3 regions of the Streptomyces sp. NPDC050508 genome follow, and region 2 is predicted to be linked to each of the others. Evidence: riboswitches for the same ligand, from Rfam matches in the RefSeq annotation. Region 2 holds a riboswitch; each other region holds the start of a gene.

Region 1 (6,792 bases), on a different contig from region 2:
CTACACCCGGGCACGGCAGACCGAGGGGCTCACCCACCTCGCCGAACTCGACGCCTGGCTCGTCGCCCGGGACGCCGACGTACGCGAAGTCCTGCGCCGCCCCGAGGACTTCTCCTCGGCAATGGCACTACGACCCGACGTGCTGCCGTCGCCCGCCGCGCTCGCCGTCCTCGGCGGCGGGTTCGGCGGGCGGCCCGTCGTCGTCACCGCGGACGGCGCGCAGCACCAGCAGCTGCGCGCACCGATCGTCCGCGGCCTCTCGCCGGCCCGCGTCACGGCCGTCCTGCCGTACGCCGCCGAGCGCGCCGCGGCCCTGGTGGACGCGTTCGTCAAGGACGGGGACAAGGGCGAGCACGGGGACGGACACGTCGAGTTGATGTCGGCGTACGCCAGGCAGCTGCCCGGCGAGGTCGTCGGCAGGATCGTCGGCCTCGACCCCGCCGACGTACCCGGGGTCGTCCACGGCGGCCACCGCGCCGAGGAGTTGCTCTTCCGCCCGCTGGCGGAGGACGAGCAGATCGCCGCGGCCGAGGACGTCGTCGCGATGCAGCACACCCTCGACCGGTACGTACAGGAGCGGCACGCACAACCCCGCCAGGACCTCTGTACGGAACTGATCGCCTCGGTGACCGAGGAGGGGGACGGCGACCTGACCCTGGAGCACAGGCACCAACTCGTCGCCCACCTCCAGAACTTGCTCATCGCCGGTCACCTCACCACCACCGCGCTCATCGGCACGACCGTCCTGCACCTCCTCCGGCACCCGCAACAGTGGGAGCTGCTGTGCGCCGAGCCCGAGCGCATCCCCGCGGCGATCGAGGAGGCGGCCCGCTACGACACCGCGCTGCAGGGGTTCCGCAGGGTCACCACCCGGCCGGTCGTCCTCGCCGGCACCGAACTCCCGGCCGGGGCAACGCTGTTCATCGCCTTCGGCGCGGCCAACCGTGACGAGAGGCGGCATGCGCGTGCAGACACGTTCGACATCACCCGCGCTCCGGGCCGCCACCTCGCGTTCGGCTTCGGCGTGCACAGCTGCCCGGGCTCCCAGCTCGCCCGCGAGCAACTCCGGCTCACCCTGGAGGAGTTGACGAGGCGGCTGCCCGGCCTTCGGCTGGCGGAGGACCGTCCGGTCACCATGCGGCCGACGATGATCCACCGTTCCCCGTACGCCCTGCATCTGACGTGGTGACTCAGGGCCGGTACACCTTCCCCGGCTCCGCCTTCCCGGGCGCGAGGAGCTGCGGCACGGTCACGAACACGTACCCGCGCTCCTTCAGCGCGTCGATGATCCCGGGGACGGCGGGCACGGTGCCCTGGTAGAGGTCGTGCAGCAGGATGATACCGTCCCGGGTGGCCTGGGCGAGAACGCGCTTCGTGATCAGTGCGGAGTCGGTGGTCGCGTAGTCCTTGGCGGTCACGCTCCACAGCACCTCCGACAGGCCGAGCTCCCGGCAGATCTTGTGCACGGTGTCGTCGGTGCGGCCCTGGGGCGGGCGCATCAGTGTCGGCCGCTTGCCGGTGATCCGCTCTATCGCGTTGTCCGTGCGTTCCAGTTCGTCGCGTATCTGCGCGGGCGAAATTCGGGTCAGGATCTTGTGGTCCCAGGTGTGACTGGCCACCTCGTGCCCCTCGGCCGCCATGCGCTTGACCAGTTCCGGGTACTTCTCGATGTGCCGCTTGCCGAGCAGGAAGAAGGTCGCCGGGACCTGCCTCTCCTTCAGGATGTCGAGCAGCCGCGCCGAGTTCTCGCTCGGCCCGGCGTCGAAGGTCAGCGCGATGCACTTCACCTCACGGCAGTCGACCGTCCCGAACCGGGCCTGCGCGGTGGCCGACGCGGCCTCGGCCCGGGCAGCGGCCGGCGCGGTCGTGTCGAGCTTGGTGCAGCCGCTCGACGACAGGGCCAGCGCGGCAACGGCCACAAACATGCCGACGGCACGCAACCCGTCCCGGGTTCTTTTCCTCTTCTTACTCAGAGCACTCAGAGATGGCATGTACGGACTATACGCAGCGAGTATACGCAGTATGTATAGTCGGCCGAAAGTGTCCGAGGGGTGGCCCTCATCCTTTAGCACACGTCGGTTCCCAGCGCTCGCCCGAGCCGCAGATCCCACCGCCCGGCCCGCCCACTGAGGTCGGTCGCAGTCAGCGGCGGCACGTCAAGCCGCCAGAACGCAGGCCCAGGCGCGTCAAGGACCGTGACCGCAACGGCCCGCACGAACTCCTGCTCGACCACCGCAAGGGTCCTCCCCTCGAACCCGGCCGCCGCATCCAGCCACCGCGCCGCCCGCTCGCAGAGCGCCCGCACCGGCTCCCCGCCATGAGGCACCGCGTCCGCATCCGTCAGCCAGGCCATCACCGCGTCCGGCTCCCGAGCCATCACCTCGTCGAGGGTCAGGCCTCGCCAACGCCCCATGTCCAGACCCGCCAACTCCGGCTCCGCCACGGCCGAGAGACCGAGCGCGGACGCCGTCTCCCGGCACCGCACGGTGGGCGAGACCAGCATCCGGTCAGCCGAGCGGAGCGAACCCGCGGCGGACTCGGCGCGGGCCGTGCCGCTCGCGTCGAGCGGACTGCCGTCGTCGAACCGGGTCTCCCGCAGGGACCGGTTCATGGCCGGCGAGATCAAGGTGATGCGGCTGGTCACTTCGTCGCTCCAGTTCTCCGGGCTGTGCGGATCATCGTCTCCCACACACCTCGCGGCGAGGGCGGCCGGGAGGGTGTCCTCCCGGCCGCCCCCGCCCTCGGGTCAGGAACCGGTCAGTTCCCTGCGGACCGTGCGGGCCGCGGCGACCAGGTTCTCCAGGGACACACGGGTCTCGGGCCAGCCGCGGGTCTTCAGGCCGCAGTCCGGGTTGACCCACAGCCGCTCCGGCGGGATGGCCTCAAGTCCCTTGCGCAGCAGGGCAGCCGCCTCGTCGATGCCCGGCACGCGCGGGGAGTGGATGTCGTACACGCCGGGTCCGGCCTCGCGCGGATAGCCGTGCCCGGCCAGCTCGCGGGCGACCTGCATGTGCGAACGGGCCGCCTCCAGGCTGATGACGTCCGCGTCGAGGTCGTCGATGGCCTGGACGACGTCGCCGAACTCGGCGTAGCACATGTGGGTGTGGATCTGCGTGTCCGGCCGCACTCCGCTAGTGCTGAGCCGGAAGGCCTCCGTGGCCCACGCCAGATACGCGGGGTGGTCGGCGGCCCGCAGCGGCAGGGTCTCGCGCAGGGCGGGTTCGTCGACCTGGATGACCGAAGTCCCGGCCGCCTCAAGGTCGTTGACCTCGTCGCGCAGGGCGAGGGCGACCTGCCGTGCGGTGTCGCCGAACGGCTGGTCGTCGCGGACGAAGGACCAGGCGAGCATGGTGACCGGCCCGGTGAGCATGCCCTTGACCGGGCGCGAGGTGAGCGACTGGGCGTACGTCGTCCAGCGCACCGTCATCGGTTCCGGGCGGGAGATGTCGCCGGCGAGGATCGGCGGGCGGACGTAACGGGTGCCGTAGGACTGCACCCAGCCGTGCTGCGTGGCGAGGTAGCCCGTCAGCCGCTCGGCGAAGTACTGGACCATGTCGTTGCGTTCGGGCTCGCCGTGCACCAGGACGTCCAGGCCGGTCTTCTCCTGGAACGAGATCACCTCCTGGATCTCGGCCTTGATGCGCTCCTCGTAACCGGCCGTGCCGATCCGGCCCGCCCTCAAGTCCGCGCGGGCGGTGCGCAGTTCACCGGTCTGCGGGAAGGAGCCGATCGTGGTGGTCGGCAGCAGGGGCAGACCGAGGTGGGCCCGCTGGACGGCGGTCCGCTCGTCGTACGGCTGCGCGCGGCGGGCGTCCGCCTCCGTGACGGCGGCCGTACGGGCCCGTACGGCGGGGTCCCGCGTGATCGGGGAGCCCGCGCGGGAGGCCAAGTCGGCCCGGTTGGCGGCGAGTTCGGCGGTGATGGTGTCGGTGCCCTGGGCCAGGCCCTTGGCGAGGGTGACGATCTCCGCGGTCTTCTGGCGGGCGAAGGCGAGCCAGCGCAGGATCTGCGGCTCGATGTCCCGCTCGGTGGCGGTGTCGAGCGGGACGTGCAGGAGTGAGCAGGAGGCGGCCACGTCGACCCGTTCGGCCAGCCCGAGCAACGTGCCGAGCGTGGCGAGGGACTTGGTGAGGTCGTTCACCCAGATGTTGCGGCCGTTGACGACACCGGCGACCAGGCGCTTGCCGGGCAGCCCGCCCACGGTGGCGAGGGCGTCCAGGTTGGCGGCGGCGGTCCCGGTGAAGTCGAGCGCGAGCCCCTCCACCGGCGCCTTCGCGAGCACCGGCAGCGCGTCGCCGAGCCGGTCGAAGTAGGACGCGACCAGCAGCATGGGCCGGTCGGGAAGGGCTCCGAGGTCGCGGTAGGTGCGGGTGGCGGCGCTCAGTTCGGCCGGGGTGCGGTCCTGGACGAGGGCGGGCTCGTCGAGCTGCACCCACTCCGCGCCCGCCGCCCGCAGGTCGGCGAGGACCTCGGCGTACACGGGCAGCAGCCGGTCCAGGAGGGTCAGCGGATCGAAGTCCGCCGACACACCGGGGGCGGGCTTGGCGAGCAGGAGATAGGTGATCGGGCCGACGAGCACCGGGCGGGCAGTGAGGCCCAGGGCGAGGGCCTCCTTCAACTCCGCGACCTGCTTGGTGGAGTCGGCGGTGAAGACGGTGTCCGGGCCCAACTCGGGTACGAGGTAGTGGTAGTTGGAATCGAACCACTTCGTCATCTCCAGCGGCGCCACGTCCTGCGTGCCGCGCGCCATCGCGAAGTACCCGTCCAGCGCGTCGCGTTCGACGGCGGCACGGTGGCGCTCGGGGATCGCGCCGACCATGACGCTGGTGTCCAGGACGTGGTCGTAGTACGAGAAGTCACCGGTCGGTACCTCGTGGATGCCTGCCTCGGCGAGCTGCTGCCAGTTCGTACGGCGCAGTTCGGCGGCGGTGGCCCGGAGGGCGTCGGCGTCGACGCGGCCCTTCCAGTACCCCTCGACGGCCTTCTTCAGTTCCCGGCCCTGACCCTGACGGGGATAGCCGTACACGGTGGCCCGTGCTGCCGCGGCTGCGGACTTTGTCGTCACGGAACTCTCCTTCGCGAGATGTCTCCCTGAGGTCCCGGTGGGGACGAGAGCGCGAAGGAACGTCAGACCGGGCGATCGTGACCGCCGATGTGTACGCCGACCCGCCCACGAGGTCACCGGGATTCCGCGCACGAAATTCGTTCGCGCGTGGGCAGTTGGCAGGTCTTCGGACTTGCGGGCACGTCCCCTTTTGGAACCGGAGGACACCTACTGGCCGTCGCTTCCCAAGTCCTGTTGTGGGCCCAGTGCGTATGACGGCGGTCGTTCCTGCTTACCGCTGCGGGGCAGTCCCGGATTTTCACCGGGTTCCCTCTTGCGACGCGTTCCGTCTGGCTGACGGGGCGAACCAGCTGCGCCGCCAGCCTAAAGGGTTTGGGGTGGGTGCGTCGATTTTTGGGTGCGGGCCCGGTGGGGGCTGGTCGCGCAGTTCCCCGCGCCCCTAAAAACAGGTTGGGTCAGTTGGGCGGGGTGCCGAAGGCTCGCAGGATTTGTTCTGCCGCCAGGGTTGCCGTCAACTCGCCCTCGCGTACCTGGCGTTCGAGGTCCGGGGCCAGCGCACGTACCGTCGGATCTGAGTGCAGGCGGCCCAGGAGGTCGTCGCGGACCATCGTCCAGGTCCAGTCCACCTGTTGGTCGCGGCGCTTCGCGGCGAGGCGGCCCGTGGAGTCCAGCAGCGAACGGTGTTGTTCCAGGCGCTCCCAGACCGTGTCGAGGCCGGTGCCCTCGCGGGCGCTGCAGCTCAGTACCGGCGGGGTCCACGCCGCGTCGGCGGGATGCATCAGGCGTAGCGCGCCTGCCAACTCCCTTGCCGCGCTCCGCGCATCGCGCTCGTGCGGGCCGTCCGCCTTGTTGACGGCGATGACGTCCGCCAACTCCAGGACGCCCTTCTTGATGCCCTGTAGTTGGTCGCCGGTGCGGGCCAGGGTCAACAGCAGGAAGGAGTCGACCATGTTGGCGACCGCCGTCTCCGACTGGCCTACGCCTACTGTCTCGACCAGGACGACGTCGTAGCCCGCCGCTTCCATCACCACGATCGACTCGCGGGTCGCCTTCGCGACGCCGCCGAGTGTGCCGGCGGTGGGGGAGGGGCGGACGAAGGCCGCCGGGTCGACGGCCAGGCGTTCCATGCGCGTCTTGTCGCCGAGGATCGAACCGCCCGTGCGGGTCGACGACGGGTCTACGGCGAGCACCGCGACCCGGAACCCGAGCGAGGTGAGCAGCGTGCCGAACGCGTCGATGAACGTCGACTTGCCGACCCCCGGTACGCCGCTGATGCCGATCCGGCGGGCGTGGCCGCTGTGGGGGAGGAGTTCGGTCAGCAACTCCTGTGCCATGGCCCGGTGTTGTGGCTTGGTCGACTCGACGAGTGTGATGGCGCGGGCCACCAGGGCCCGCTTCCCGTCGAGTACGCCCTTCACATAGGTGTCGACCTCGATCACAGGGTGTGCCCGAGGTCGGTGGCCAGTCGTTCCACCAGGTCGTGGGCGGCGTCCGGGATCACCGTCCCGGGCGGGAACACGGCCGCCGCGCCCATCTCCAGGAGTGTCGGTACGTCCTGTGGCGGGACGACTCCGCCTACCACGATCATGATGTCCTCGCGGCCCTCCTCGGCGAGGGACTCCTTCAACGCCGGTACGAGGGTGAGGTGTCCGGCGGCCAGCGAGGACACCCCCACGATGTGCACGTCCGCCTCGACGGCCTGGCGGGCCACCTCGCCCGGGGTCTGG
Region 2 (6,792 bases):
GGACCATCCAGGCCAACGTGGGCATCGGCGTCGGCATGGTCTTCTTCGGTATGGCGATGGGCGCCCTGTTCGCCGTCGCCTACACCGTCTGCCTCGGCCGCACCGGTGGCCTGCGGGCGCGCAACCTCGCACTCCTCGTCGCCGGTGGCGGGTTCCTCGGCATGTACCTGGTGCCGTTCCTGAAGTATCCGGCCAACCCGCCCGCGATCGGCCACGAAGAGACCATCCAGCAGCGCAGCGCCCTCTACCTGATCATGGTCGTGTGCTCCGTCGCCTTCCTCGCGGGAGCCGTCTATCTCGGCAAGCGACTCCAGACGCGCTTCGGCAACTGGAACGCCACCCTCCTCGCCGGCGCCGCGTTCGTCGTCGCGATCGGGATCGTCATGCTGCTCCTGCCTCAGTTCGGCCATCTCTCGTACAACAAGGCCAACTTCGGCAACCAGGCCACCGAGACACCACTGCCGCTGAAGAATTCCAAGGGCACCATCGTCTACCCGGGCTTCCCCGCCGACGTGCTGTACGCCTTCCGCTTCTACTCCGTCGCCGCGCAGTTCATCCTCTGGACGGCCCTCGGCCTGATCTTCGCCCCGCTCGCCGAACGCCTCCTCCAGCCCACGCGCCCGGACGCCGCCACTCCCTCGAAGGAGCCGGATCCCGTCCCGGCGTGACGGTGCATGAAATCGCCGTGCCTGTCGGTGGCCAACTGCCGCCGAAGCAGCAGGTGTTCGTTGATCAGCCTGACGGAGCCGCCACTCCGGGTTGTCCGAACAGTTGAACGGCGTGCGTGCTCAGTGCGGGACCACGGCCACCGGGCACGCGGTGTGTTCCAGTACGGCGTGCAGCGTGGGTCCGAGTGTCCGGTCCGCGCGGCCGAGCACCAGCAACTCCGCCGAGGCCGACGCCTGGAGCAGGGCCGCCGGTGGGCTCTGGAGGCGGAGATCCTCGTAGACGCCCACGTCCGGATACTTCTCGCGCCACGGCCGCAACGCGTCCGAGAGGCGCTGCACCTCCTGGTCCTCCCAGCTCCCTCGGTCCTCCTCGGGCGGCGCGTACGGCATCCACCGCTCGGCGGGGGAGGGCAGTCGCCAGGCGCGCACGATGTGCAGACCGGTGCCGCGCCGGCTGGCGGCGTCGAAGGCGAAGTCGACGACGGAGGTCACCGGGGCGCCGACATCGACGCCCAACATCACCCCGTACGGCGACCGCCCGCGGCGCGTCCGACCCGATCCCCTCGGCACCAGCACCACCGGCCCCTCCGAGCGCTCGGCGACCCCGTGCGCCACGGAACCGAGGGCCAGGCCTGTGAATCCACCCGCACCACGCAGCCCGAGCACCGTGCAGTCGGCCTCGGCGGTCAGGGGCAGCAGCGCCGGCACGATCGCTCCGGTCAGACCGAGCCCCTCGGCCCGGAGCCCCGGGTGGTCCTCTTCGAGCGCTGCCACGAGCGCGTCGGGGGAGGGCTCACGGAAATACGGCCATGTGGTCAGCAGCTGCTCCTCGGGGAGGGCCGAGACGTGTACGACCCGCAGGGGGAGTCCTCGCAACTCCGCTTCGGCTGCTGCCCAGTTGGCCGCGACGCGACTGTCCGCGGATCCGTCGACGCTGACAACGATCAGTTGGGACATGGCCGTTGGACCTCCACGCGTACGAGTCGAGGCACTCACGATCCGCCCGACCCGGGCAAATTGCACAGGGGCCGGACGGATCCGAAGAGAAGCTGGACGGTCCTACGAGTGCGGGAGACTCTGCCGCCTGGCAGGGGGCGTCGGTACGGCAAGCTCCGCCAGGTGGTGCAGCGAGTTGGTGAGATGGTCAGGGCCGAACGGTGGGAACCGGATGCCGCGGTCCCGGATGAACTGCGGCACCGCCGACCAGTCGTAGGTGAGCGTGACCTCCGTCTCGGACGGACCGAGCGGTGCGAGGTCGTAGCGCCAGCTCCAGCCGCCGAACTCCAGGTCACCGCCGCCCTTGTCCTGCCCCGTCAGCCAGCCGATGGTGTGTGGCGGGTCGAGCACCTGGACCTTGTTGACCACCTGGTAGTCACCGTTCGGATGGTTGGCGTGGTACATGTCCATCCGGAAAATCTGCCCGACCTCGGTCAGCGGCGCCCGCTCGACGGGATCCTGAACCCAGCCGGTGCCGTCGATCGCAGCATGGGTCGTCGGGTCCGCCAGCACCGCGAACAGCCTCGCTGCGGGTGCGGCGACAGTCAGGGTGGCTCTCACGTTCTCCCGGTCCACGGTGTGCACGCTCCTTGTCGTCTCGTGTCGTCTCGGGCCTCCGCGGGTGCGGAAGGAGACGTTCCCACCATGCAGACGACGCGGCGAGACGGAACTCATCGGTCGGGTGGGCGCAATCCGCATCCGTGCCACCGATCGCGAACGCGGCGCACACCCCGGTGACCCCGTCGCGGGAGCCAATGGGTGATCTTGATACGTTGTGGGGGCCAGTCGTGCCACAACCGAGGCCAGGGAATCCGGTGCGAATCCGGAACTGACGCGCAGCGGTGAGGGGGACGGGCGGGGCACTGACGTCACTGGAGCGACACGGGCCGGCCGAAGGAGCCGGTGCGTGACGCGCCGGGAAGGCGCCCCGTCCGGACGAACCCGAGTCCGAAGACCTGCTGGCGCCTTCTCGCCCTCGGCGAGGGGAAGTTCGTAGGCCAGGCTCCGCGTTCGAGCCCCGACAGGCAAGGCATGCCCGTGATCCGTACCGCCCCCGTACCGCTGCGCCGCCGTACCGCGGCCCTTCTCCTCGCGCCCGCCCTGCTGCTGACCGCATGCGGAGGCTCCGACGGGAACAGCGCCGACAGCGAGGCGGAGAAGTCCGCCGCGGGCTTCCCGCTCACCCTCACCGACTGCGGGCAGAAGGTCACGCTGAAGTCGGCCCCGAAGCGCGTCGTCTCCCTCAACCAGGGCACCACGGAGATCCTGCTCTCCCTCGGCCTCGCCGACCGCATGGCCGGCACCGCGACCTGGACCGACCCGGTGCTCAAGGGCCTGGAGAAGGCGAACGCGACCGTGCCGCGCCTCGCCGACAACGCCCCCTCCTTCGAGAAGGTCCTCGACGCCGAACCCGACTTCGTCACCGCCTCCTTCGTCTCGACGCTCGGCAAGGGCGGTGTCGCCACCCGCGAACAGTTCGAGAAGCTGGGCGTGCCGACGTACGTCTCGCCGTCCGACTGCGCGGGCAAGGACAACGACAGCGGCGGCGACGGCTCGCGCAGCACACCGCTCACCCTCGACACCGTCTACGGCGAGATACGCGACCTGTCCCGCGCGATGGGCGTCAAGGAACGCGGCGACAGGCTCGTGGCCCAGCTGAAGGCGCGGGTGACCAAGGCCACCACCGGCCTCGACGCCTCCGGCACCTCCCTCATGTACTGGTTCGCCAACTCCCAGTCGCCCTACCTCGCCGGCTGCTGCGGCGCCCCCGGCGCCATCACCCGTGCCGTCGGCGCGAAGAACGCCTTCGCCGACACCCACGACGAGTGGCCCCAGATCAACTGGGAGACCGTCGCCGACCGCGACCCCGACGTCATCGTCCTCGGCGACCTGACCCGCAAGTCACAGACCGCGGAGACCGCCAAGGCGAAGATCCACTTCCTGGAGACCAACGCCGCCACCCGCAACCTCACCGCCGTCAGGAAGAAGCGGTACATCCTGCTCAGCGGTCAGGCGATGAACCCCTCCATCCGCACCGTCGAGGGGATCGAGCAGGTCGCCGCCGGCCTGCGCGACTTCGGACTCGCCAAGTGACCCTCCGCACCCTGCTGTTGACGGGCGGCGGACTCGCGGCACTGGCGGTCTCCGTGGCCTTCGCCGTAACCATCGGACCCGCCGACATCTCCACGGCCGATGTGTGGGCGTCGGTCGCCTCCCACCTCGGTGGCGGGGACAGCACGCTCGCCCCGCTCCGCGACGGCATCGTCTGGGACCTGCGCACGCCCCGCACCCTGCTGGCCGCCGTCTGCGGTGCGGGGCTCGCGCTGTGCGGCGCGGTCATGCAGTCCCTGCTGCGCAACCCGTTGGCCGACCCCTTCGTGCTCGGTATCTCCTCCGGGGCGTCCACGGGCGCGGTCGCGGTCGTGGTGCTCGGCGTGGGTGGCGGAGCCGTGTCGCTGTCGGCGGGCGCCTTCGTCGGTGCGCTGCTCTCCTTCGGGCTGGTGATGCTGCTCAGCCACAGCCTCGGCGCGAGCATGGACCGGGTCGTGCTGTCCGGCGTGGCCGCCACGCAACTCTTCTCCGCGCTCACCTCCTTCACCGTGCTGACCTCGGCGGACGCCGAGACCACCAAGGGCGTGCTGTTCTGGCTGCTCGGCTCGCTGTCCGGCGCCGACTGGGGTCAAGTGGCGCTGTGCGCTGGCGCGTTGGCCCTCGTCCTGGTCGTGTGCCTGGGCCACGCGACCACCCTGGACGCGTTCGCCTTCGGCGAGGAGGCGGCCGCGGGGCTCGGCGTGAACGTCTCCCGGGCCCGGCTGATCCTGCTGTGCGCCACGGCACTCCTCACCGCCGTTTTGGTCAGCTGCGCCGGAGCGATCGGCTTCGTCGGCCTTGTCCTGCCCCATGTCACGCGCGCGCTCACCGGTGCCGGGCACGTACGTCTGCTGCCCGTCACCGCACTGACCGGGGCCGTGTTCCTGGTGTGGGTGGACACCCTCGCCCGTACGGTCGTCGATCCGCAGGAGGTACCGGTGGGTGTGGTGACGTCCCTGATCGGCGTACCCGCGTTCGTGGTGGTGCTGTACCGAGGGCGGAGGAAGGCATGAGCGACCTCCTGTCCGACGCCTCGGGCGGCGGACTGTGCGCCGACCGCGTCGCCCGCCGCACGGACGGTCGGCTCATCGTCGACGGCGTCACACTTGTCCTGCGGCCCGGCGAGACCGTCGGACTGCTCGGCCCCAACGGGTCAGGAAAGTCAACGCTGTTGCGCCTGCTCGCCGGTGTCCTTCCCGCCTCCACCGGAGTCGTCACGCTGGACGGGCGGCCGCTGCCCGCGGTCGGACGCCGCGCCACCGCCCGCCGTATCGCCACCGTGGAACAGCACACCCACACCCAGACCGAGTTGACCGTCCGCGAGGTCGTCGCCCTCGGCCGTATCCCTCACCGCCGAGCCTGGTCACCGGCGTCGGCCGCCGACGCCCGCGCCGTCACCGAGGCACTGCAACGCACCGGGCTGACCGACCGGGCCGACCAGTCCTGGCACACCCTCTCCGGAGGCGAACGCCAACGCGCCCAGATAGCGCGCGCGTTGGCCCAGGAACCCCGCGAGCTCCTCCTGGACGAGCCGACCAACCACCTCGACATCCAGCACCAGTTGGACCTCCTGGACCTCGTCGCCGACCTCCCGGTCACCACCGTGATCGCCCTGCACGACCTCAACCTCGCCGCGATGTACTGCGACCGCCTGCTCGTCCTGGACAACGGCCGCACGGTCGCCGAGGGCACCCCGACCGACGTCCTCACCCCCACCCTCATCAAGGACGTCTACGGCGTCCGCGTCGAGATCGATCACGACCCCGGCCATCCCGTGATCCGTTTTCTACGGCGGGGGAGCGGGCGGTGACAGGTCGTCAGGCGGGGCCCTGCCCCGTGGGCAGGTGGCTCACCACGAGCGCGGCGGCTTCCGCGGGTGTCCCGGCCTCGCCGAGCAGCTCGCCGTAGCCGGATGTGTAGACCTCGTACGGCGGCCCGCCGTACAGGATGAAGGGCAGGTCGTCGTGGTTCGGTTCTCTCCACGGCGGGGTGCCACGCAGGAAGCGCAGCGTCCCATGCGTCGGGAAGGGGTAGAGAGCGCGCAGGCGCGGCTCGGCGTACGCGGCCTCGACGACTGGCAACAGGTCCTCCTGCGTGGCCCCCCGAGTGCCGGGCCTGCGTTCCAGGAGAATGCTCCAGACAGCCGCGATGTCGGGGGATTCAGGCATGGGTCCCATCCTCGAAGCCCCACAGGGCTGTTCGCAACCAGTTCAGTGACTCTTCAGGGCCTCGACGATCATGACGTTCCCAACAGGCCTCAGTGCACGGAGAATCCGCCGTCGACGAAGACCGACTGCCCGGTGACGTAGGCGGACGCGCGGCTCGCCAGGAACACCGCGGCACCCGCGAAGTCCTCGGCAAGACCGTTGCGCCCGACCAGAGTTCGCGCGGCCAGTGCCGCCACCTTCTCGGGGTCGTTCGACAGCCGCGCGTTGAGCGGTGTCATCACGAAACCCGGCACCAGCGTGTTGCAGGTGACGCCGTACGGCGACCAGGCCTCGGCCTGCGACCGGGCCAGTGACTCCAGCGCCCCCTTGGACACCCCGTAGGCGCCACTCTGCACGAACGCGCGGTGTGCCTGCTGGGAGGTGATGTGGATGATCCGTCCGAAGCCCCGCTCGGCCATGCCGGGACCGAACCGCTGCCCCAGGAGGTAGGGCGCCTCCAGGTTCACCGACATCGTGGTGTCCCACACCTTGTCGTCCAACTCGCCCATCGGCGGCCGCAGGTTGATGCCGGCGCTGTTCACGAGAATGTCCGGCTCCCCGAACACCTCGGCCGCGGCCTCCGCCGCCGCCCGCACCCCGTCACGTGTCCCCAGATCGCCGCTCACCCAGGCGGCCCGGCAGTCCTCGGCCACCAACTCGTCGACCGTGGCGGCGAGTTCCTCCTCCTTGCGCGCCACCACGACGACGCCTGCCCCCGCCCGCGCGAGAGCCCCGGCCACAGCCCGGCCGATGCCGGAACTGCCGCCCGTCACCAGGGCGACCCGGCCGTCCAGCGAGAACAGTTCGAGGAGGTAATCGCGCGAGATCAT
Region 3 (6,792 bases), on a different contig from region 2:
GATATCGAGCGGTACGACGCCGAAGATGATCCAGAAGGAAACCCAGATCCGCATGATCGGCTACGGCGCCATGCTGATGGAGTCGTCGGTCGCGATCATGGCGTTGGTCGCCGCGAGCATCATCGACCCCGGTCTGTACTTCGCGATGAACGCCCCCTCGGGCGCGATCGGCACGACGGTGCAGAACGCCTCGCAGGTGGTGAGCAGTTGGGGCTACCACATCACCCCCGCCGACCTCGCGCAGGCCGCGAAGAACGTCGACGAGGCCAGTCTGCTGTCCCGCACCGGCGGTGCGCCCACCCTCGCGGTCGGCGTCTCGGAGATCTTCTCCAAGGTCACCGGCGGGAGTCTGCGGGCCTTCTGGTACCACTTCGCGATCATGTTCGAGGCGCTGTTCATCCTGACCGCGCTGGACGCGGGCACCCGCGTGGGCCGGTTCATGCTCCAGGACATGCTGGGGAACGTCTACCGGCCCTTCAAGAACGTGAGTTGGAAGCCCGGCCTGGCACTGACCAGCGCGATCGTGTGCGCCCTCTGGGGCTACTTCCTCTGGGTCGGCGTCCACGAACCGCTCGGCGGGATCAACCAGCTCTTCCCGATCTTCGGCATCTCCAACCAGCTCCTCGCGGCCGTCGCCCTGGCCGTCTGCACCACCCTCCTGGTGAAGTCCGGCCGCCTCAAGTGGGCCTGGATCACCGGGGTTCCGCTGACCTGGGACGCGACGGTCACCCTGACCGCGAGCTGGCAGAAGGTGTTCTCCAGCGACCCGAAGGTCGGCTTCTTCAAGCAACGGTCCGTGTTCCAGGACGCCATCGACGCGGGCAAGGTCCTGCCGCCCGCCAAGAACATGGACGACATGCACACCGTCGTCACCAACTCCACGGTGGACGGGGTACTTTCGGCCATTCTCGCGGTGCTGGTAGTGGTCGTGATCGCGGACGCCCTCCGAGTCTGTGTTCGACACGTCCGCCGCCCCGCGCTCTCCACACTGAGCGAGACGCCGTACGTGGAGTCGAAGATCGTGGCACCGGCCGGGCTGGTCCCGACCCGGGAGGAGAAGGAAGAGGAGGCGGCGGCGCGCGATGCGGTCGGCGTTCAGGCGGGCGGTTAGCGGAGTGCGGTGGTACGTCCGGGAGCTGATGGACGAGTCGGCGTACGAGCGGCATGTGGCGCACGTACGCCGGGACCACCCGGACGCGGCGGTCCCGAACCGGCGCGACTTCGAACGGATGCGGACGGACCGCCAGGAGGCCGACCCGAGGCAGGGCTTCCGCTGCTGCTGACCCCTGCTGCTGCCCCCTGCTGTTGACACCGATGTCGGGCTTTCACCGAATCGACATGCCGATATGCGGACGAGGTCTTTCGCTGCGGTGACACCGTGACCTACATTGCCTGCGCGTTACACAGGTGATCAGTGAGGGGACGGAGCCGCGAAATGTCAGATGTACCCGAAGTTCCGCCCGAAGTGGCAGCACCGGTGGTGACACCGGCGCGCGTCGTCATCGCCGTCTGCCTCATCGCGCCCTTCGTGGCGCTGCTCTGGGTCGGCTCCTACACCAAGATCGACCCCACGTTCATCGGCATCCCGTTCTTCTACTGGTACCAGATGCTGTGGGTGCTGATCTCGACGGCGCTGACCATGACCGCCTACAAGCTCTGGCAGCGTGACCAGCGCGCCCGCCACGGAGGTACCCGGTGAACGACGGCGTGAACGGCGTCGCTCTCGGCGTCTTCATCTTCTTCTTCGTGGCCGTCACGGTCCTGGGCTTCCTGGCCGCGCGCTGGCGCCGGGCCGACAGCGAGCAGAGCCTCGACGAATGGGGCCTGGGCGGACGGTCGTTCGGCACCTGGGTCACCTGGTTCCTGCTCGGCGGCGACCTCTACACGGCGTACACGTTCGTCGCGGTCCCGGCGGCGGTCTACGCGGCGGGCGCGGCCGGCTTCTTCGCCGTGCCCTACACGATCCTCGTGTACCCCCTCATCTTCACGTTCCTGCCCCGCCTCTGGTCGGTGTCGCACAAGCACGGCTACGTGACGACGTCCGACTTCGTGCGCGGTCGCTTCGGCTCGAAGAGCCTGTCGCTGGCGGTCGCGGTCACCGGCATCCTCGCGACCATGCCGTACATCGCGCTCCAACTGGTCGGCATCCAGGCCGTGTTGGACGTCATGGGAGTGGGCGGCAGCGCGAACTCCAACTGGTTCGTGAAGGACCTGCCGCTGCTGATCGCGTTCGCCGTGCTGGCCGCGTACACCTACTCGTCCGGTCTCCGCGCACCCGCGCTGATCGCGTTCGTGAAGGACGGGCTGATCTACATCGTGATCACGGTGGCGATCATCTACATCCCGATCAAGCTCGGCGGCTTCGACGACATCTTCAGCGCGGCGGGAGCCAAGTTCAAGGCGGCCGGAGCGGGCGGACTCGTCCCCGCACCGGCGGGCCAATGGACGTACGCCACACTGGCGTTGGGCTCGGCACTGGCCCTGTTCATGTACCCCCACTCGATCACCGCGACCCTCTCCTCCAAGAGCCGCAACGTGATCCGCCGCAACACCACGATCCTGCCCCTGTATTCACTGATGCTGGGCCTGCTCGCCCTGCTCGGCTTCATGGCCATCGCGGCCGGAGTCAAGGTCACCAACGGGCAGTTGGCCATCCCGCAGCTCTTCGAGAACATGTTCCCGGACTGGTTCGCGGGCGTGGCCTTCGCGGCGATCGGCATCGGCGCCCTCGTCCCCGCGGCCATCATGTCCATCGCCGCGGCGAACCTCTTCACCCGCAACATCTACAAGGACTTCATCAACCCGGACGCGACCCCCGCCCAGGAGACCAAGGTCTCCAAGATCGTCTCGCTCCTGGTGAAGGTCGGCGCCCTGGCCTTCGTCCTCACCATGGACAAGACGGTCGCGATCAACTTCCAGCTCCTGGGCGGCATCTGGATCCTCCAGACCTTCCCGTCCCTGGTCGGCGGCCTCTTCACCCGCTGGTTCCACCGCTGGGCCCTGCTGGCCGGCTGGGCGGTCGGCATGATCTACGGCACGTTGGCGGCCTACGGGGTGGCGTCTCCGACCCAGGACCACTTCGGCGGCTCGTCCAAGAAGATCCCCGGCATCGGCGAGATCGGCTACATCGGCCTGACGGCATTCGTCCTGAACGTCGCCGTGACGGTGGTGCTGACGTTCGCCTTGAAGGCGTTCAAGGCCCCCGAGGGCATCGACGAAACCAGCCCCGCCGACTACACGGCAGACGCAGGCGACCCGGGAGTAAAAGAGGAGCTCCCTGTGATCGCCGGCCACTAAGACCCCCTAGGGGCGCGGGGAACTGCGCGACCAGCCACACACGACCCGCAGCGGGCCGCCGAAAAGCAAGACCATCGGCGGCCCGCTTTCGTACACACTCACCTACATGGACATCCTCATCCGCCGAGCCAACCCCACCGAATACGAACCCCTCGGCACCCTCACAGCCCACGCCTACCTGGACGACGGCCTCCTCGACTACGGCGAGACCGACCCGTACCTCCCCGTACTGAAGGACGTAGCAAGCCGAGCCGCAGCCGCCGAAGTCCTCGTCGCGATGGACGGCGACCACCTCCTCGGCGGTGTCACCTTCGTCCAAGGCCCCGGCCCCGTGGCCGACATCGCCCGCCCCGGCGAGGCAGAGATCCGCGCACTAGCAATCGCCCGCGCCGCCCGCGGCCGAGGCGCCGGCGAGGCCCTGGTCCGCGCCTGCATCGACCGCGCCCGAGCCACAGAAGCCTGCACAGCCATCGTCCTGTCGACCCAACGCTCGATGCACGCGGCCCACCGCATCTACGAACGCCTGGGTTTCGTCCGCACACCCGACCGGGACTGGAATCCCGTGCCGCATCTGGACGATCTCACTCTGCTCACCTACAAGCTGACGCTCTGAAACCACCGCGACACAACATCTGGTGGTGGCGTGACGGGCGGGCACAAGATGTATGCTCATGCTCGCTGTCGCCGCAGGGGAATCCGGTGCGAATCCGGAACTGTCCCGCAACGGTGTACTTACGTGCATATGCACGTATGGTCAGTCCGAGGACCTGCCGACAGCTCGCGTCCGGCCACCCGGCCAGGGCGCATGACGTCCGGGCCTCGTGGAGTGGGCCGGTGGACGCGACGCCCCGCGCGCTCGTGTACTGCCGCCTGCCCTCCGCAAGGCCCCGTGCCGAGCGAGGGAGAGCCCCACCGTGACCATCGCGCCAGCAGAGCCGGCATCAGCGACCCAGGCGAACGAGGCGACCGTAGCGACCGCGACCGGAACCGACGTTCCTGGTACGGCCGTTCCCGGAGCGACCGTTCCCGGAGCCGACGGCCCCGGTACCGCGATCCTGCGGACCCTGACCGAGCTGACCGCCGACCTTCCCGACGCCGACCCCGGCCGGGTCGCCGCCGCCACGTTGCGCGGCCGGTCCACGCACGCGGACGTGACGGAACTGCGCGAACTGGCCACGGAGGCTGCCGCCGGCCTCATCTCCGAGGACCCGGTCTACTCCCGGCTGGCCGCGCGCCTGCTGACGATCAGCATCGCCGCCGAGGCCGCCTCCCAGGGCGTCACGACGTTCACCGAGTCCGTCTCGGTGGGCCACCGCGAGGGCCTCATCGCCGACCGCACCGCCGAGTTCGCCCGGCTGCACGCGGCCCGCCTCGACGCGCTGGTCGACACCGAGGGCGACGACCGCTTCGGCTACTTCGGTCTGCGCACCCTCTACAGCCGCTACCTCCTCCGCCACCCGATCACCCGCAAGGTCATCGAGACCCCCCAGCACTTCATGCTGCGTGTGGCGTCCGGCCTGGCGGAGGACGACAGCACCCGCGCCCTGGACGAAGTGGCCGCGCTCTACCGCCTGATGAGCCGCCTGGACTACCTCCCGTCCTCCCCCACCCTCTTCAACTCCGGCACCCGGCACCCCCAGATGTCGTCCTGCTACCTCCTCGACTCCCCGCTGGACGAGCTGGACTCCATCTACGACCGCTACCACCAGGTCGCCCGCCTCTCGAAGCACGCCGGCGGCATCGGACTGTCGTACTCCCGTATCCGCAGCCGCGGTTCGCTGATCCGCGGCACGAACGGGCACTCCAACGGCATCGTCCCGTTCCTGAAGACGCTGGACGCCTCGGTCGCCGCGGTGAACCAGGGCGGCCGACGCAAGGGTGCCGCCGCGGTGTACCTGGAGACCTGGCACTCCGACATCGAGGAGTTCCTGGAGCTGCGGGACAACACCGGTGAGGACGCCCGTCGTACGCACAACCTGAACCTGGCGCACTGGATCCCGGACGAGTTCATGCGCCGGGTGAACGAGAACGGCGACTGGTCGCTGTTCTCCCCCGCCGACGTGCCCGAGCTGGTCGACCTGTGGGGCGACGAGTTCGACGCCGCGTACCGCAAGGCCGAGGCGCAGGGGCTCGCCAAGAAGACCATCCCGGCCCGTGACCTCTACGGCCGCATGATGCGCACCCTCGCGCAGACCGGCAACGGCTGGATGACCTTCAAGGACGCGGCCAACCGCACCGCCAACCAGACGGCCGAGCCGGGCCACACCGTCCACTCCTCCAACCTCTGCACGGAGATCCTGGAGGTCACGGACGACGGCGAGACGGCGGTCTGCAACCTGGGTTCGGTGAACCTCGGCGCGTTCGTCACGAATGGCGAGTTGGACTGGGAGCGGCTGGACGAGACGGTCCGTACCGCCGTCACCTTCCTCGACCGTGTCGTGGACATCAACTTCTACCCGACCGAGCAGGCGGGCCGATCCAACGCCCGCTGGCGCCCGGTCGGCCTGGGCGCGATGGGCCTCCAGGACGTCTTCTTCAAGCTGCGCGTCCCCTTCGACTCCCCGCAGGCCAAGGCCCTTTCCACCCGTATCGCCGAGCGCATCATGCTCGCCGCGTACGAGGCCTCCGCCGACCTCGCCGAGCGCAACGGCCCGCTCCCGGCCTGGGAGAAGACCCGTACGGCCCGGGGTGTCCTGCATCCCGACCACTACGACGTGGAACTGACCTGGCCCGAGCGCTGGTCGGCACTGCGGGAACGTATCGCCCAAACCGGCATGCGCAACAGCCTGTTGCTGGCGATCGCCCCGACCGCCACCATCGCCTCGATCGCGGGCGTGTACGAGTGCATCGAGCCGCAGGTCTCCAACCTGTTCAAGCGCGAGACGCTGTCCGGCGAGTTCCTCCAGGTCAACTCCTACCTGGTCGACGAGTTGAAGCAGCTCGGCGTGTGGGACGCCCGCACCCGTGAGGCGCTGCGTGAGGCCAACGGCTCGGTGCAGGGCTTCAGTTGGATCCCGGCGGACGTGCGCGCCCTGTACCGCACCGCGTGGGAGATCCCGCAGCGCGGCCTGATCGACATGGCCGCCGCCCGCACGCCGTACCTGGACCAGTCGCAGTCCCTGAACCTGTTCCTGGAGACGCCGACGATCGGCAAGCTCTCCTCGATGTACGCGTACGCCTGGAAGCAGGGCCTGAAGACGACGTACTACCTGCGCTCACGCCCCGCGACCCGCATCGCCCGCGCGGCCCAGGCCCAAGCCCAACCCACCCTCCCCGTACAGCAGTTGACCCCCGACGAAGACGCGGTCGCCTGCTCCCTGGAAAACCCCGAGTCCTGCGAGGCCTGCCAGTAATGACCACCGAAGCCAAGAACCTTCTCGACCCGGGCTTCGAGCTGACCCTCCGCCCCATGCGCTACCCGGACTTCTACGAGCGCTACCGGGACGCGATCAAGAACACCTGGACCGTCGAGGAGGTCGACCTCCACTCGGACGT

The links. Region 2 has a riboswitch for cobalamin ahead of AB0I69_RS32500 (ABC transporter substrate-binding protein). Riboswitches for the same ligand answer to the same signal wherever they lie in the genome.
Region 1: linked by a shared signal. The riboswitch ahead of metE (5-methyltetrahydropteroyltriglutamate--homocysteine S-methyltransferase) and the one ahead of AB0I69_RS32500 (ABC transporter substrate-binding protein) in region 2 are both predicted to bind cobalamin.
Region 3: linked by a shared signal. The riboswitch ahead of AB0I69_RS38560 (ribonucleoside-diphosphate reductase subunit alpha) and the one ahead of AB0I69_RS32500 (ABC transporter substrate-binding protein) in region 2 are both predicted to bind cobalamin.

What each region holds. Positions count from the first base shown of each region.
Region 1 is NZ_JBFAJJ010000003.1:142,506-149,297, reverse strand. It holds gene AB0I69_RS10250 (cytochrome P450) at 1-1,189, shown strand, start outside; gene AB0I69_RS10245 (polysaccharide deacetylase family protein) at 1,191-1,925, opposite strand; gene AB0I69_RS10240 (histidine phosphatase family protein) at 2,066-2,644, opposite strand; gene metE (5-methyltetrahydropteroyltriglutamate--homocysteine S-methyltransferase) at 2,747-5,065, opposite strand; cobalamin riboswitch at 5,205-5,431, opposite strand; gene meaB (methylmalonyl Co-A mutase-associated GTPase MeaB) at 5,521-6,504, opposite strand; gene scpA (methylmalonyl-CoA mutase) at 6,501-6,792, opposite strand, start outside.
Region 2 is NZ_JBFAJJ010000013.1:104,177-110,968, forward strand. It holds gene AB0I69_RS32485 (CbtA family protein) at 1-668, shown strand, start outside; gene AB0I69_RS32490 (universal stress protein) at 789-1,625, opposite strand; gene AB0I69_RS32495 (polyketide cyclase) at 1,728-2,240, opposite strand; cobalamin riboswitch at 2,431-2,643, shown strand; gene AB0I69_RS32500 (ABC transporter substrate-binding protein) at 2,697-3,758, shown strand; gene AB0I69_RS32505 (iron chelate uptake ABC transporter family permease subunit) at 3,755-4,768, shown strand; gene AB0I69_RS32510 (ABC transporter ATP-binding protein) at 4,765-5,565, shown strand; gene AB0I69_RS32515 (DUF6193 family natural product biosynthesis protein) at 5,573-5,923, opposite strand; gene AB0I69_RS32520 (SDR family oxidoreductase) at 6,013-6,792, opposite strand.
Region 3 is NZ_JBFAJJ010000018.1:65,240-72,031, reverse strand. It holds gene AB0I69_RS38585 (carbon starvation CstA family protein) at 1-1,111, shown strand, start outside; gene AB0I69_RS38580 (YbdD/YjiX family protein) at 1,083-1,283, shown strand; gene AB0I69_RS38575 (DUF3311 domain-containing protein) at 1,436-1,699, shown strand; gene mctP (monocarboxylate uptake permease MctP) at 1,696-3,297, shown strand; gene AB0I69_RS38565 (GNAT family N-acetyltransferase) at 3,404-3,910, shown strand; cobalamin riboswitch at 3,928-4,087, shown strand; gene AB0I69_RS38560 (ribonucleoside-diphosphate reductase subunit alpha) at 4,350-6,650, shown strand; gene AB0I69_RS38555 (ribonucleotide-diphosphate reductase subunit beta) at 6,650-6,792, shown strand, end outside.